Linked DNA regions of Saccharothrix violaceirubra. The protein of the gene in region 3 interacts with the protein of the main gene of each other region in a pairwise test. Links are inferred from orthologs where the notes say so. Each region holds a gene or a part of one and is shown on either strand. Other genes may lie near its edges.

What was found. The genes of interacting proteins can lie anywhere in the genome.
Region 1: the proteins of dnaE (region 3) and rplL interact in binary tests that used the Escherichia coli proteins (3 or more experiments, as listed by UniProt). The link is inferred for Saccharothrix violaceirubra from one-to-one orthologs.
Region 2: the proteins of dnaE (region 3) and F4559_RS31560 interact in binary tests that used the Escherichia coli proteins (3 or more experiments, as listed by UniProt). The link is inferred for Saccharothrix violaceirubra from one-to-one orthologs.

Annotation. Positions count from the first base shown.
Region 1 is NZ_JACHJS010000001.1:204,705-207,624, forward strand. It holds rplL (50S ribosomal protein L7/L12), read left to right. Parts: upstream 1-1,225; coding sequence 1,226-1,615; downstream 1,616-2,920. Other genes in the region: F4559_RS01125 (hypothetical protein), read right to left, coding at 1-362; rplJ (50S ribosomal protein L10), read left to right, coding at 625-1,170; rpoB (DNA-directed RNA polymerase subunit beta), read left to right, coding at 2,113-2,920. UniProt on the Escherichia coli protein: The binding site for several of the GTPase factors involved in protein synthesis (IF-2, EF-Tu, EF-G and RF3). Is thus essential for accurate translation.
Region 2 is NZ_JACHJS010000001.1:6,831,442-6,834,475, forward strand. It holds F4559_RS31560 (DNA polymerase III subunit gamma and tau), read right to left. Parts: upstream 2,671-3,034; coding sequence 331-2,670; downstream 1-330. Other genes in the region: F4559_RS31555 (YbaB/EbfC family nucleoid-associated protein), read right to left, coding at 1-265; F4559_RS31570 (protein kinase family protein), read right to left, coding at 3,008-3,034. UniProt on the Escherichia coli protein: Part of the beta sliding clamp loading complex, which hydrolyzes ATP to load the beta clamp onto primed DNA to form the DNA replication pre-initiation complex.
Region 3 is NZ_JACHJS010000001.1:1,447,304-1,456,223, forward strand. Bases 2,402-6,481 are described here. They hold dnaE (DNA polymerase III subunit alpha), read left to right. Parts: upstream 2,402-2,747; coding sequence 2,748-6,281; downstream 6,282-6,481. Other genes in these bases: F4559_RS07355 (cytochrome P450 family protein), read left to right, coding at 6,390-6,481. In the rest of the region: lspA (signal peptidase II), read left to right, coding at 1-372; F4559_RS07340 (RluA family pseudouridine synthase), read left to right, coding at 369-1,298; F4559_RS07345 (Lrp/AsnC family transcriptional regulator), read right to left, coding at 1,343-2,218; more of F4559_RS07355, read left to right, coding at 6,482-7,616; F4559_RS07360 (adenosylmethionine--8-amino-7-oxononanoate transaminase), read left to right, coding at 7,603-8,871; F4559_RS07365 (hypothetical protein), read right to left, coding at 8,904-8,920. UniProt on the Escherichia coli protein: DNA polymerase III is a complex, multichain enzyme responsible for most of the replicative synthesis in bacteria. This DNA polymerase also exhibits 3' to 5' exonuclease activity. The alpha chain is the DNA polymerase catalytic subunit.

The DNA of each region.
Region 1 (2,920 bases), 1.2 Mb from region 3 along the record:
TTGCCCTTGTCGCCGCCGCTGTCCACGGCGACGTCGCCGACGTCGTCCGTGCCGAAGAACCGCTCGTAGAAGTACGAGAGCACCAGCAGCACCAGGACGAGGGAGACCAGCCGCCGGAACAGCCTGCTGCCCACGAGGACACGCCACAGGGGCTTGCCCGGTGCCTTGGCGGGCTTCGGGTCCGGCGGGAGCGGCACGGGTGGCTGCGCGCCCGCCGGCTGGGAACTCGGCGGCAGGGCGTGTTGCCCCTGCGCCTGCTGGAAGCGCTGGAACTCCTGGAACCGTTGGAATTCCTGGAACTGCCTGAGCTGTTCCGGGTCGATGTCCGGCTGCTGCGGGCTCCGGGGCGGCTCGTCGGTCACAGGTCACATCATGCCGAATTTGGTCGTGGCTCCGGCCCTTTGCTACGGTTGGCGCGTTCCACCGAAGACCGTCGGTCTTCGTCGATCCCCTGGGATCGGCGAACGAAGGCTCCGCGAGCACGCGGGCGGCCCGCGCAGGAGGACGAGGAAGCAAGGCGGGTTCCGATCCGCTTTCGACGCCCCGTGCCGATCGCGCAGGGGCGTTTTTTCGTGCCTCCGGGCGGCCGGCGTGTTGTCACCCCAGCCCAGAGAGGAGGCGATCATGGCGAAGCCCACCAAGGTTTCGGCCGTCGCCGAGCTGTCGGACAAGTTCCGCGGTAGCTCGGCCGCTGTCGTGACCGAATACCGTGGCCTCTCCATGGCGCAGCTCACCACGCTGCGTCGCGCTCTCGGCGCGGGCACCACGTACACCGTCGCGAAGAACACGCTGGTCAAGCTGGCCGCCAAGGACGCGGGCGTCGAGGGCCTCGAGGCCCTGCTCGTCGGTCCGACGGCCATCGCTTTCGTCGAGGGCGAGCCCGTCGACGCGGCGAAGGCCCTGCGCGACTTCGCGAAGGACAACAAGGCCCTGGTCATCAAGGGCGGCTACATGGACGGCCGCCCGCTCAGCGTCGACGAGGTCACCGCGATCGCGGACCTCGAGACGCGCGAGGTGCTGCTCGCCAAGCTGGCGGGCGCGATGAAGGGGAACCTGGCCAAGGCCGCGGGTCTGTTCAACGCCCCGGCTTCCCAGGTCGCCCGCCTGGCCGCTGCCCTTCAGGAGAAGAAGGCGGCCGAATCGCCCGCCGACGCTCCCGCCGAAAGCTGATCACCGAACCCACGCGTCCGGCTTTCGGGCGTCGCACTAGAAAGGACCGCCGACCATGGCGAAGCTCAGCACCGAAGAGCTGCTCGACGCGTTCAAGGAAATGACGCTGCTCGAGCTGTCGGCCTTCGTGAAGCAGTTCGAGGAGACCTTCGAGGTCACCGCCGCCGCTCCGGTCGCCGTCGCGGCCGTCGCGGGCACGGGCGCCACCGCCGCCCCCGCCGAGGAGGAGAAGGACGAGTTCACCGTCGTCCTGGAGTCCGCCGGCGACAAGAAGATCCAGGTCATCAAGGTCGTCCGCGAGGTCGTCTCGGGCCTGGGCCTGAAGGAGGCCAAGGAGCTGGTCGAGTCCGCTCCGAAGCCGCTGCTGGAGAACGTGGCCAAGGACGTGGCGGACGCCGCCAAGGAGAAGCTCGAGGCCGCGGGCGCCAAGATCTCGCTCAAGTGATCTTGCGTTTCGACGCCTGAACGGGGCGGACATCCTCACGGATGTCCGCCCCGTTCGTTTTTGTGGCCGAACGCGCGATATCACCCGACCGACGTACATCAAGTGATGTCAGTCACATTTTCCGGGCCGCATGGTGGCGGTTTCGGACAGTTCCCTCGATCGAGTCCGCATCCCCGTCAAAGAGTCGCCGTTGCTCACTTCGAGGTGTTTGCGCAGGTCAAGCCCGCCACGCGGAGTAAACGCGCACTGCGCCACAGGGGTGATCGCCGCGTGGCATCTTGACTGCGGGCGTCGGCGGGGTCACTCTGTCGTTGAACACGAGAAAGGTCCTTCCAGGTGCCTCTCGACAGTTGGCGTGCGCGTAGCTAGACTGCCCCTTTGCGCTGCCCTCTTTCCGTTTGCCCTTCGCCGAGAGCTGGATTGCCGGGCATCGCCGCACCCTTGACAGCCGTGCTAGTCCGCTGCTAGTCGGCTAACTGTCCCTGGAAGGACGCATCTTGGCGATCTCTCGCGCGACCAAGGCCACTGCTGCGACCAACTCCACGTCGGGGATCCCCGGAGCGCCGAAGCGGGTCTCGTTCGCGAAGATTCACGAGCCGCTCCAGACGCCCAACCTGCTGGACCTCCAGATCCAGTCCTTCGAATGGCTCACCGGCGACGAGGCGTGGTTCCAGCGTCGCGTCGACGCCGGCGACGAGGCGCCGACGGGCGGCCTCGAAGAGGTGCTGAACGAGATCTCGCCGATCGAGGACTTCTCGGGCTCGATGTCCCTTTCCTTCTCCGACCCGCGCTTCGACGAGGTCAAGGCCTCGACCGAGGAGTGCAAGGACAAGGACATGACGTACGCGGCCCCGCTGTTCGTCACCGCGGAGTTCACCAACCACACGACCGGCGAGATCAAGTCGCAGACCGTGTTCATGGGCGACTTCCCGATGATGACGGACAAGGGCACGTTCATCATCAACGGCACCGAGCGCGTCGTGGTGTCCCAGCTCGTCCGGTCGCCCGGCGTCTACTTCGACACGGCGATCGACAAGACGACCGACAAGGACGTGTTCAGCGTCAAGATCATCCCGTCGCGGGGTGCCTGGCTGGAGTTCGACGTCGACAAGCGCGACACCGTCGGTGTCCGCATCGACCGCAAGCGCCGCCAGCCCGTCACGGTGCTGCTCAAGGCCCTCGGCTGGAGCACCGAGCAGATCCGCGAGCGCTTCTCCTTCAGTGAGACCCTGCTGACCACCCTGGAGAAGGACCACACCGCGGGCACCGACGAAGCGTTGCTCGACATCTACCGCAAGCTGCGTC
Region 2 (3,034 bases), 5.4 Mb from region 3 along the record:
GGCCCATCTTCTGGGCGGCCAGTTCCTGGGCGGCCCGGTTGGCGTCGCGCACGGCGGCGACGACCAGGTCGGACAGCGTCTCCACGTCGTCGGGGTCGACCGCCTTCGGGTCGATGTTCAGGCTCTTCAGCTCGCCGCCGCCGGACACGACCGCAGTGACAAGCCCGCCGCCCGCCGTACCGGTGACCTCGGCGTCCTGGAGCTCCTGCTGGGCGAGCATGAGCTGCTGCTGCATCTGCTGCGCCTGCTGGAGGATCTGCTGCATGTTCGGCCCACCGGGTTGCACGCGGGTTCCTCTCTTCGGGGTCTTGTCACCAGCGTAGTCGTGCGTCAGCCCTTCAACGGCCGCGCGCCCAGGTGTTCGGCGAGCAGTTGGAGCACGACGCTCTCGGGGTCGAGTTGCTGCCGGTCCGGATCGGCCGGGCGGGCCGCCTCGGCGAGCATCTCCTCCTCGTCGACCGGCTCCGGCTCGGGTTCTTCGGGGTCGGACGGCTCGGGGGGCAGTGGGACGTCGTCGGCTGCCGACGGGCGGGTCGGCGGGGTGCGCGGCGTCTGCTGGGCCTGGCTCGCGCGCGTGGGCACCGGGCGTTGTGGGCGTTGCGGTGCGGCTGGGCGCGTCGGTGCGGCGGACGCGTCGCCGTGGACGCAGCGGACCTGCCACGTGCCGCCGAAGACGGCCGTGAACGCCGCCGCGATCGCCTCGCAGTTGCGGGGTTCGGCCAGTCGTCGGGCCAGCGGTGCCGACGGGTGGGACAGGGTGACGGCCGTGCCCTCGACGTCGAGCACGGTCGCGTTGGTGAGCATGGCCTCGGTGCTGCGGCTTGTCGTGCGTACCGAGGCACGCAGGTCGGGCCAGCGGCGGCGGACCTCGTTCACGTCGATGCCGGTGTCGGAGTCGGTGCCGATCCCCGTGTCGGTGGCGATGTCGGTGCCGGTCGTGTTGGCGCCGGTCGCCGTGGGGGTGGGCTGGGTGCCGGTGTTCTGCGGGCGGGAGTCGTGGGCGGCGGGTTCCTGCCCGGGAACGGGCCTGGTCGCGGGCCAACCGTCGGCCGCTCCCCCGGTGACGCCTTGGCCGTTGACGCCCTGACTGGTGCCGGCCTGCCCCGTGCCGGCCGGTGTCGGACGGGCTTGGGTCTGGCCGGGCTGGGGCTGGACGGATCGCGCCTGGACGGGTCGGGCCTGGGCGGTCTCGGGCTGGGTGGCCTGGGTGTGTCCGGACTGGGTGGCTGCTTCCTGGCTTTGGGAAGTGCTGTTCCGGGTGGCAGCGGCCGGAGTGCGGCTCTCGGGCGTCGCGGTCTGGGAGGGGTGGCTCCCGGTGGATTCCCTTGGGACGCCCGCGTCCCGCGTACCCGGGTCCGGCTCGGCGGCGTCCGGCTCGGCGGGGGCCTGGTCGGGTGCGGCCTGGGCCTGGGCCTGGGCCTGTGCGGAGGCGGTGCGTTGGGACGGGCGTTGGAAGCGGGTATCGGCGGGAGGTGGCGTGGCCGAGGCCAAGGCGGGTACGGCGCCGGCGGGCGGGCCGTAGCGCTCCAGGCGCTCGACGCGTTGCAGCACGGCCGATTCCGCGTCGCTGGCCGACGGCAGCAGCATGCGTGCGGAGACCAGTTCCAGCAGCAGGCGGGGTGCGGTCGAGCCGCGCATCTCCGTCAGGCCCTGGTGCAGGACCTCGGCCCAGCGCGTCACGGTCGCCGGTCGGGTCGCCTCGCGTTGGGCGGCCATCTTCACGAGCTGGTCGGCGGGCGCGGACACCAGGCCGCGGTCGGCCGCGTCCGGCACGGCGTGCATGAGCACCAGGTCGCGCAGGCGGTCCAGCAGGTCGGACGCGAACCGGCGGGGGTCGTGGCCGGCGTCGACCAGGCGGTCGATCGTGCCGAACACCGCCGACCCGTCGCCCGTCGCGAGGCCGTCGACGACCTCGTCGATCAACGCCACGTCGGTCACGCCGAGCAGCGAGATGGCACCTTCGTAGGTCACACCGCCGGGTCCCGCGCCGGACAGGAGCTGGTCCATCACCGACTGCGTGTCACGGGCGGACCCGCCGCCCGCGCGGATCACCAGCGGCAGCACGGCCGGGTCGACCGCGACGCCCTCGGCCGCGCAGTTGCGCTCCAGCAACGCCCGCATCGCGACCGGCGGGATCAGCCGGAACGGGTAGTGGTGCGTACGCGAGCGGATCGTCGGCAGGACCTTGTCCGGCTCGGTGGTCGCGAAGATGAAGATCAGGTGCTCGGGCGGCTCCTCCACGATCTTGAGCAGGGCGTTGAAGCCCTGCGTCGTGACCATGTGTGCCTCGTCGATGATGAACACCCGGTACCGCGCCTCGGCGGGCGCGTAGAACGCCTTGTCCCGCAGCTCGCGGGCGTCGTCGACACCGCCGTGACTGGCGGCGTCGAGTTCGACCACGTCGACGCTGCCCGGCCCGTTGGGCGCGAGCCCGACGCAGGAGTTGCACTCGCCGCAGGGATCGGCCGTCGGCCCGTTCGCGCAGTTCAACGACCTGGCCAGGATGCGCGCGGACGACGTCTTCCCGCACCCGCGCGGCCCGGAGAAGAGGTAGGCGTGGTTGACCCGACCGGCTCCGAGCGCCGTGCGCAGCGGATCGGTGACGTGCTCCTGCCCGACCACCTCGGCGAAGGTGGCCGGTCGGTACTTGCGGTAGAGGGCGAGCGCCACGCCGGGGACCTTACCGGGAGGGTCCGACAAAAGAAGGGGACCCCGCACACCCACCAGAGCCCGCTTATCCTTGCTGCCTTCCGGCCCTGGGGAGGTTCGCGAGATGTGTGCCGCACGAGGTCCGAGTCCAGTGTAACCGGTGTCCGCCACGGCATGGGTACCCGACCCCGCTCACTCGATCTACCAGCCGTTTTGGCCGGTGAAACACGTGTTCACCGGACCGGAACCACCGATTTCCAGCCGGAAAGGACCGAACCCGCTGTCGCGCATACGTTCGATTCACCCTGCGGGGAAGTTCGACGGGTCGTGCTCCACGTCGCAGCTCGCGTCCGGCCCGTCACCAGTCGACGAGCAGACTCGACGT
Region 3 (8,920 bases):
CCGGGTGCGGCATGGGGGATGGCCGAGGGTGCGACCGTGATCCTCGCGCTGATCGCGTGCGGCGTCGTCGGCTTCATCATCTGGATAGCGCGCCGGCTGCGGTCGGTCGGCTGGGCCATCGGCCTGGGGCTGGTGCTGGGCGGTGCGCTGGGCAACCTGTCCGACCGGATCTTCCGCGCGCCCGGTCCGCTGCGCGGGCACGTCGTCGACTTCCTGTCGATCGTCGAGCCGTATGGCACGTTCTTCCCCGTGTTCAACGTCGCCGACTCGGCGATCAGCGTCGGCGGCGTCGTGATCGTGCTGATGGCGATGCTCCAGCGCGACTACGACGGCACGCGCATCGAGAAGAAGCCCGCGAGGAAGGCCGCATGAGCGGGTACCGCACGCTGCCTGTGCCGGACGGGCTCGACGGTATGCGCGTCGACGCGGGCCTGGCCAAGCTGCTCGGGCTGTCCCGGACGGTCGTCGCCGCGTTGACCGAGTCGGGCGACGTGGTGCTCGACGGCCGGCCCGCGGGCAAGTCGGACCGCCTCGTGGCCGGCGCGTGGCTGGAGGTCACGCTGCCCGAGCCGGAGCGGCCCGTGGTCGTGCAGGCCGTGCCGGTCGAGGGACTGGTGGTCCTGCACGAGGACGACGACGTGATCGTGGTCGACAAACCGGTCGGTGTCGCGGTGCACCCCAGTCCGGGGTGGACCGGTCCGACCGTGGTCGGCGGGCTCGCGGCGGCGGGCGTGCGGATCGCCACGTCGGGCGCGGCCGAACGCCAAGGCGTCGTGCACCGGCTCGACGTCGGCACGACCGGTGTCATGGTGGTCGCCAAGAGCGAGAGCGCGTACTCCGCGTTGAAGCACGCGTTCAAGGAACGTACGGTCGACAAGCTGTACCACGCACTCGTGCAGGGACATCCGGACCCGATCAAGGGCACGATCGACGCCCCGATCGACCGGCACCCCAAGCACGACTACAAGTTCGCGGTGATGGCCGACGGCAAGCCGAGCATCACGCACTACGAGGTGACCGAGGCTTTCCGTGCCGCGTCGCTGCTGGACGTGCACCTGGAGACCGGGCGTACGCACCAGATCCGGGTGCACTTCTCCGCGTTGCGCCACCCGTGCGTCGGCGACCTGACCTATGGTGCCGACCCCGTGCTCGCCAAGCGTCTCGGCGTCACGCGTCAATGGCTGCACGCGCGGGCCCTGGGCTTCCGCCACCCGGCCGGCGGATCGTGGGTGGAGTACACCAGCGACTACCCGGCCGACCTCCAGGCCGCGCTCGACCTGCTCCGCGCCGAGGGCTGACGGGTGCGCCGGTGATCAGGTCGTGATGATCACCGGCGGCGGTCCTAGTCGTCGACCGTCCAGACCAGCGTGTTCAGGTCGGTCTCCGGTCGCGCGCTCCAGCGGACCGACGTGACCGGCGTGTTCTCCGGCAGTACGTACACCGTGTGCCCGCCCGCCGTCTCGCCCGGCTGCACGCCGATCTTGTGTGCCGGTCGCGACGACAGCGACACGGGCGCTTTGGCGACCGCCTCGCCGCTCGCGGTCATCAGCACGAGGTACATGTCCGGCAACGCGTTGAACGGCACCGATCCGATGTTGGACAGCTCGGTGTGCACGACGACCGCGCGTTCGCCGGCGCCCAGCTTGTAGCCGGCGGCCGTGAACAGGAAGTCGGCCGGGTCGACCACCTCGACGAGCTGGATGGTGAACCGGGCGCCTTCGAGGCCCTCGGTCTCCAGCGTGCCGCCGACCTTGCCGGTGCGGGCACGGGGTGCGCCCGGTCCTTCGCCGCGTACCCAGCCCGCGGACTGCGGCGGGCCCCACGTGCTCATCGGTTCGGGTACGGGTGTCTGCATGGGCACCGGGCCCGACGGGTGCTGCACGGGAACGGGGCGGCTCGGCGGTCCGGGCTGATAGGCGCCCGACGGGGTGCCGCGGACCGTGCCGGGTGCGTACGAGCCCGACGGCGTGCCGCGCACGCCCGACGGTCCCGCGTAGTTGCCCCACGCCACGCTGTTGGCCAACGCCTTGCGGATGCCGTTGGGGTCGCATTCCACGCCGACGAGCAGGGGGAGTCCGCTGCCCGAGAGCGTGATCAGTCTGGTGGCGGCCTCGCGCGGGTCCATGCCGAGCCGTGCGGCGACTTCGTGAACGGCAGCACGACCCATCTCGGCGATCATGGCCAGGAGACGGGCATCCACGGGGTCCGGCGCTACCACGCCTGGAACGCTACCCGTCCTGGCCGGTCGACGCGCCACTGCCCCGCGGCGCGGCGTGCCGCGATTCGATCACGCCCGCCGATCGCGTGATCCGACACGGTGATCCGTTCCGTGCCCGCACACGACACGCGACCTGGGTGCGTGACGTCGCGGGAGACGCGACACAAAGTGCGTGATGTCTCAGGCGATGCGATACGAGCGCGTGACGTCTTGGGTGATGTGACACGGGTAGGTGACGCGGACCGGCGTACCGAGGCGGTACGTGGCGCGTGCGTGTGCACAGCGATGTGCGGCGGACGGTTTGGTGCGTGGTGGCGTGTCGATAACCGTGTTTCAGCGCATGCAGGTGTGCGCGACGCGGACTCGCGCGCAAGGTCGTGTGCGGCAAGCGAACGCGCGTCCTGGATGCGGACCGGCGCGCCGTGACACCGGGCGTGCCGCCAGAGGCGGTCGGGTGCGATGGATTAGGCTCGTCCCCTTCTCGCCCGCGCGCTTCGACCCGGGTCAACTGCGAGCTTCAGGGGGTAGGGTGGCCGACTCGTTTGTGCACCTCCACGTGCACACCGAGTACTCGATGCTCGACGGTGCGGCGAAGCTGAAGGACATGTTCGCCGAGTGTGAGCGGCTGGGAATGCCGGCCGCCGCGATCACCGACCACGGCAACATGTACGGCGCCTACGACTTCTACCGGCAGGCGACCGCCGCCGGGATCAAGCCGGTGATCGGCATCGAGGCATACATGGCGCCCGACTCGCGGTTCAACAAGAAGCGCGTGCTGTGGGGAGACCCCGGACAGAAGTCCGACGACGTGTCCGCGTCCGGTGCCTACACCCACCAGACGATCTGGGCCCGGACCGCCGAGGGCCTACACAACCTCATGAAGGTCGCCAGCCGCGCCTCGACCGAAGGTCAGCTGGGCAAGTGGGCCCGCATGGACGCCGAGTTGATCGCCGAGCACTCGGCCGGTCTGATGGCGACCACCGGCTGCCCGTCCGGCGAGGTTCAGACCCGCCTGCGGCTCGGGCACGAGAAGGAGGCCCTGGAAGCCGCCGCCAAGTGGCGTGACATCTACGGTGCCGACAACTTCTTCGTCGAGTTGATGGATCACGGCATCGAGATCGAGAGCCGGGTCCGCGGCGGGCTGCTGGAGATCGCGAAGAAGCTCCGGATCCCGTTCGTCGTCACCAACGACAGCCACTACACGTTCAAGGAGGACCGCGACGCGCACGACGCGTTGCTGTGCGTGCAGACCGGCAAGACGCTCCAGGACCCGAGCCGGTTCAAGTTCGACGGCCAGGGCTACTACCTGAAGTCGCCGGACGAGATGCGCGCCGTCGACTCGTCGGACGCGTGGCAGGAGGGCTGCCGCAACACGCTGCTGGTGGCCGAGAAGGTCGACACGACCGGCATGTTCGGGTTTCAGAACCTGATGCCGCGCTACCCTGTCCCCGAGGGCATGGCCGAGGCGGACTACTTCCGCGAGGAGGTCTGGGCCGGCATGCGCCGCCGGTTCCCGGAGGGTGTCGACGAGATCCACACCAGGCAGGTGGAGTTCGAGATCGGCGTCATCCTCCAGATGGGCTTCCCCTCGTACTTCCTGGTCGTCGCCGACTTCATCAACTGGGCCAAGGAGAACGGCATCCGCGTCGGCCCCGGTCGAGGGTCCGCGGCGGGCGCGCTGATCGCGTACGCGATGGGCATCACCGACCTCGACCCGCTGGCCCACGGCCTGATCTTCGAGCGGTTCCTCAACCCCGACCGCGTCAGCCCGCCCGACATCGACATCGACTTCGACGAGCGCCGGCGCGGCGACGTGATCCGCTACGTCACCGACAAGTGGGGCGCCGACAAGGTCGCCCAGGTCATCACGTTCGGCACGATCAAGGCGAAGGCCGCGATCAAGGACTCGGCCCGCGTGCTGTACGGCCAGCCCGGCTACGCGGTGGCCGACCGGATCTCCAAGGCGATGCCGCCCGCCGTCATGGGCAAGGACATCCCGCTGGCGGGCGTGTTCGACCCGCAGCACAAGCGGTACACCGAAGCCGCCGAGGTGCGCGCCCTGTACGAGACCGACCCGCAGGTCAAGGAGATCATCGACACCGGGCGCGGCCTGGAGGGCCTGATCCGCAACGCGGGCGTGCACGCGTGCGCGGTCATCATGTCCGCCGAACCGCTGATGGACCACATCCCGGTGTGGAGGCGTCCGCAGGACGGGTCGATCATCACGCAGTTCGACTACCCGACGTGCGAGACGTTGGGCCTGCTCAAGATGGACTTCCTCGGTCTGTCGAACCTCACCACGATCGACGACGCGCTCAAGAACATCGCCCTGAACGGCAAGGGCGACGTCGACATCACCACTGTCACGCTGGATGACAAGAAGGCGTACGACCTGCTCGGTCGCGGTGACACGCTGGGCGTGTTCCAGCTCGACGGCAGCGCGCTGCGCGACCTGCTGCGGCTGATGCGCCCGGACAACTTCGAGGACGTCTCCGCCGTCATCGCCCTGTACCGACCCGGTCCCATGGGTGCGAACTCGCACACGAACTACGCGCTGCGCAAGAACCGGCAGCAGGAGATCGTGCCGATCCACAAGGAACTCGAAGAGCCGCTGGCGGACATCCTTGACACCACCTACGGCCTGATCGTGTACCAGGAGCAGGTCATGGCCATCGCACGGAAGGTCGCGGGCTATTCGCTGGCCCAAGCGGACTTGTTGCGTCGTGCCATGGGCAAGAAGAAGAAGGAGATCCTGGACAAGGAGTTCGTCGGCTTCGAGAAGGGCATGCTCGACAGCGGCTACTCGCCCGAGGCCATCAAGACCCTGTGGGACATCCTGGTCCCGTTCGCCGACTACGCGTTCAACAAGGCGCACTCCGCCGCGTACGGCCTGATCGCGTACTGGACCGCGTACCTCAAGGCGAACTACCCCGGCGAGTACATGGCCGCGCTGCTCACCACGAACTCGGACAACAAGGACAAGTCGGCGATCTACCTCGCCGAGTGCCGGCGCATGGGCGTGACCGTGCTGCCGCCGGACGTCAACGAGTCGCAGCGCGAGTTCGTCGCGGTCGGCGACGACATCCGGTTCGGACTCGGCGCGATCCGCAACGTCGGCGCGAACGTGGTCGACGCGATCATCAAGGCACGCAAGGAGAAGGGCCGGTTCGCGGACTTCTCCGACTTCCTGCGCAAGGTCGATGCCACGGTCTGCAACAAGAAGGTCGTGGAATCGCTGATCAAGGCGGGTGCGTTCGACTCGCTCGGCCACCCGCGCAAGGGCCTGCACATGGTGCACGTCGAGGCGGTCGACGCGGTCATGCTCACCAAGAAGGAGGAGGCGCGCGGCCAGTTCGACCTGTTCGGCGACGGCGGTGGCGACGACGGCGTCGGCAGTGTGTTCGACGTGAAGATCCCGCAGGAGTACTGGGAGCCCAAGCACCAGTTGACCCTGGAACGGGAGATGCTCGGCCTGTACGTGTCGGGACACCCGCTCAACGGCGTCGAACAGGTGCTGGAGTCCTATTCGGACGCTTCCATCGCGCGCATCCTCGAAGGCGACGTGCCCGACGGCACCCAGGTCACGCTCGGCGGCATCCTCGCGTCGGTGACCCGGCGGGTGAACAAGAACGGCGAGTCGTGGGCGTCCGCTCAGTTGGAGGACCTCGCCGGTGGCATCGAGGTGCTGTTCTTCCCGAAGAGTTACATCGTGCACGGCATTTCGGTGGTGGAGGACGCCATCGTGCTCGTCAAGGCCCGCGTGGCCAAGCGCGAGGACCGGGTCTCGCTGATCGCCAACGACCTGGTCGTGCCGGATCTGTCCGAACTGGGTGCCCAGGCGTTGCGGCTCAAGGTGAACGCCGCGCGGTGCGACAAGAAGCTCGTGGCCTCGTTGAAGGAGGTCCTGGTCGCGCACCCCGGCACCACGGAGGTCCACCTCAACCTGGTGATCAACGCCGGGCGCAACACGATGCTCAAGCTGGACGACGCGTTGCGGGTCAGTCCGACCCCGTCGCTCATGGGTGACCTCAAGGCGCTCCTGGGACCGGGGTGCTTGGGCTGAACGGGTGACATTTCCACCCCGGGGGGACGAGAGCGCCACTCGGTTCGTTGAGTGAACAGGGTTAACTGAGCAACGGTCGACCCGGACGAACCGAGGAGGGGTTTCCGCATGGGGGAGACGATCGCCGGTCTGGAACGGTTGGGACTGGAGTATTTCCAGGATCCGCACGCGTTCCACGCCCGGCTGCGGGAGCACGAACCGGCCACCGAGGTGGTGCTCCCGCGTGGCCTGAAGGTCTGGCTGGTCACGCGCTACGACGAAGCACGCATGGCGTTGGGGGACGCACGGTTCAGCAAGGACCACCGGCAGTTCCCCGACATGGTGACGCGCAACCACGTCGGAGAGGCCGGACCGGCGTTGTTCGACCAGAGCCTCGCCGCGCACATGCTCAACATGGACGCCCCCGACCACACCCGGCTGCGGCGGCTGGTCACCAAGGCGTTCACCGCACGCCGGGTCGAGCAGTTGCGTCCCCGCGTGGCCCAGATCGCCGACGAACTGCTCGACGGGGTCGCCGACGGGGCCACCGTGGACCTGATCGACGCGTTCGCGTTCCCGCTTCCCATCACGGTGATCTGCGAGATGCTCGACGTGCCTGGCGACGAGCGCGACGACTTCCGCGAGTGGTCGAACGTGCTCGTGTCCGGCAACGACCCCGAGGCGATGGGGCAGGCCGGTCCGGCGATGGCCGCCTACCTGGGGCGACTGGTGCAGTACAAGCGGGACAACCCCGGCGACGACTTCTTCTCCGCGCTGGTGCACGCGTCGGAGGACGACGACCGGCTCACCGAGGGCGAGCTGATCGCGATGGCGTTCCTGCTGCTCGTCGCCGGGCACGAGACCACGGTGAACCTCATCTCGAACGGTGTGCTCAACCTGCTGCGCCACCCCGACCAGTTGGCGGCGTTGCGCGCCGACCGGACGTTGGTGCCCGGTGCCGTCGAGGAGTTCCTGCGCTTCCAGGGGCCGGTGAACCAGGCGACGTTCCGCTTCACGACCGAGGACGTCGAGATGGGGAACGTGACCATTCCCCGGCACAGCGTCGTGATGGTGTCGCTGTTGTCGGCCAACCGCGACGAGACGCGGTTCCCCGACGCAGACTCGTTCGACATCACCCGGCCGCCCGGCGGGCACGTCGCGTTCGGTCACGGCATCCACTACTGCCTGGGCGCGCCGCTGGCCCGGCTGGAGGGCGAGATCGCGGTCGGCGCGCTGCTCGACCGGTTCGACCTGGCGCTCGCCGCCGAGCCGGAGACGTTGCGGTGGCGGGAGAGCACGCTCATGCACGGGCTGTACTCGCTGCCCGTTAGCCTCACCCGACGTGGAGCACGATGAGCTGCTGAAGCTGGACCGGGCGCACGTCTGGCACCCGTACGGCCCGATGCCGGGCACCCTGGAGCCGTTGGTCGTCTCGTCGGCTTCGGGTGTCCGGCTCCGGCTCGACGACGGGCGTGAACTGGTCGACGGCATGGCGTCGTGGTGGTCGGCGATCCACGGCTACCGGCACCCGGTGCTCGACGCCGCGATCACCGACCAGCTCGGCCGGATGAGCCACGTCATGTTCGGCGGGCTGACCCACGAGCCGGCCGTCGCGCTCGCGACCCGGCTCGTGGAGATCACGCCCGAGCCGTTGCAACATGTCTTCCTGTGCGACTCCGGGTCGGTGTCGGTCGAGGTCGCGATCAAGATGGCGTTGCAGTACTGGCGGTCGCGCGACCGGCCGGCGAAGCGGCGGCTGCTCACGTGGCGCGGGGGCTATCACGGGGACACGTTTCAGGCCATGTCGGTGTGCGACCCCGAGGGCGGGATGCACTCCGTGTGGCAGGGACTGCTCGCCGACCAGGTGTTCGTGCCTCCGCCGCCGGCCGCGTTGGACACCGCGTACGTGCAGGAGTTGTCCGACGCCTTGGAGCGGCACGCGGACGAGGTCGCGGCCGTGATCGTCGAGCCCGTGGTGCAGAACGCGGGCGGGATGCGGTTCCACGATCCGCGTTACCTGCACGTGTTGCGTGAGCTGACGTTGGCGCACGACGTGCTGCTGATCTTCGACGAGATCGCGACCGGGTTCGGGCGCACCGGGGAGCTGTTCGCGGCCGACCACGCCGGGATCTCGCCGGACATCCTGTGCGTCGGCAAGGCGATGACGGGCGGGTACCTGTCACAGGCCGCCGCCCTGTGCACGCCGCGGGTCGCGGACGGCATCTCACGCGGTGAGCTGCCGGTGCTCGCGCACGGGCCGACGTTCATGGGCAACCCGTTGGCCTCGGCGGTGTCGTTGGCGTCGATCGACCTGCTGCTGTCGCAGGACTGGCGACGGAACGTCGCTCGCGTCTCGGACGGGTTGCGTGCCGGGTTGGCGGACGCACCGGGTGAGGTGCGCGTGCTCGGGGCCATCGGGGTGGTGCAGCTCGACCACCAGGTGGACATGGCCGCGGCCACGGCTGCGGCCGTCGAGCACGGCGTGTGGCTGCGGCCATTCCGTGACCTCGTGTACACGATGCCGCCGTTCGTCAGCACGCCCGACGACATCGCGACGATCACCCGGGCGATGGTCGCGGCGGCGCACGCGTCACTGGCGCAGCAGCGTTGAACCCCAGATGAACAGCATGAACGCGTAGGCGATCACGACCCAGCCGATC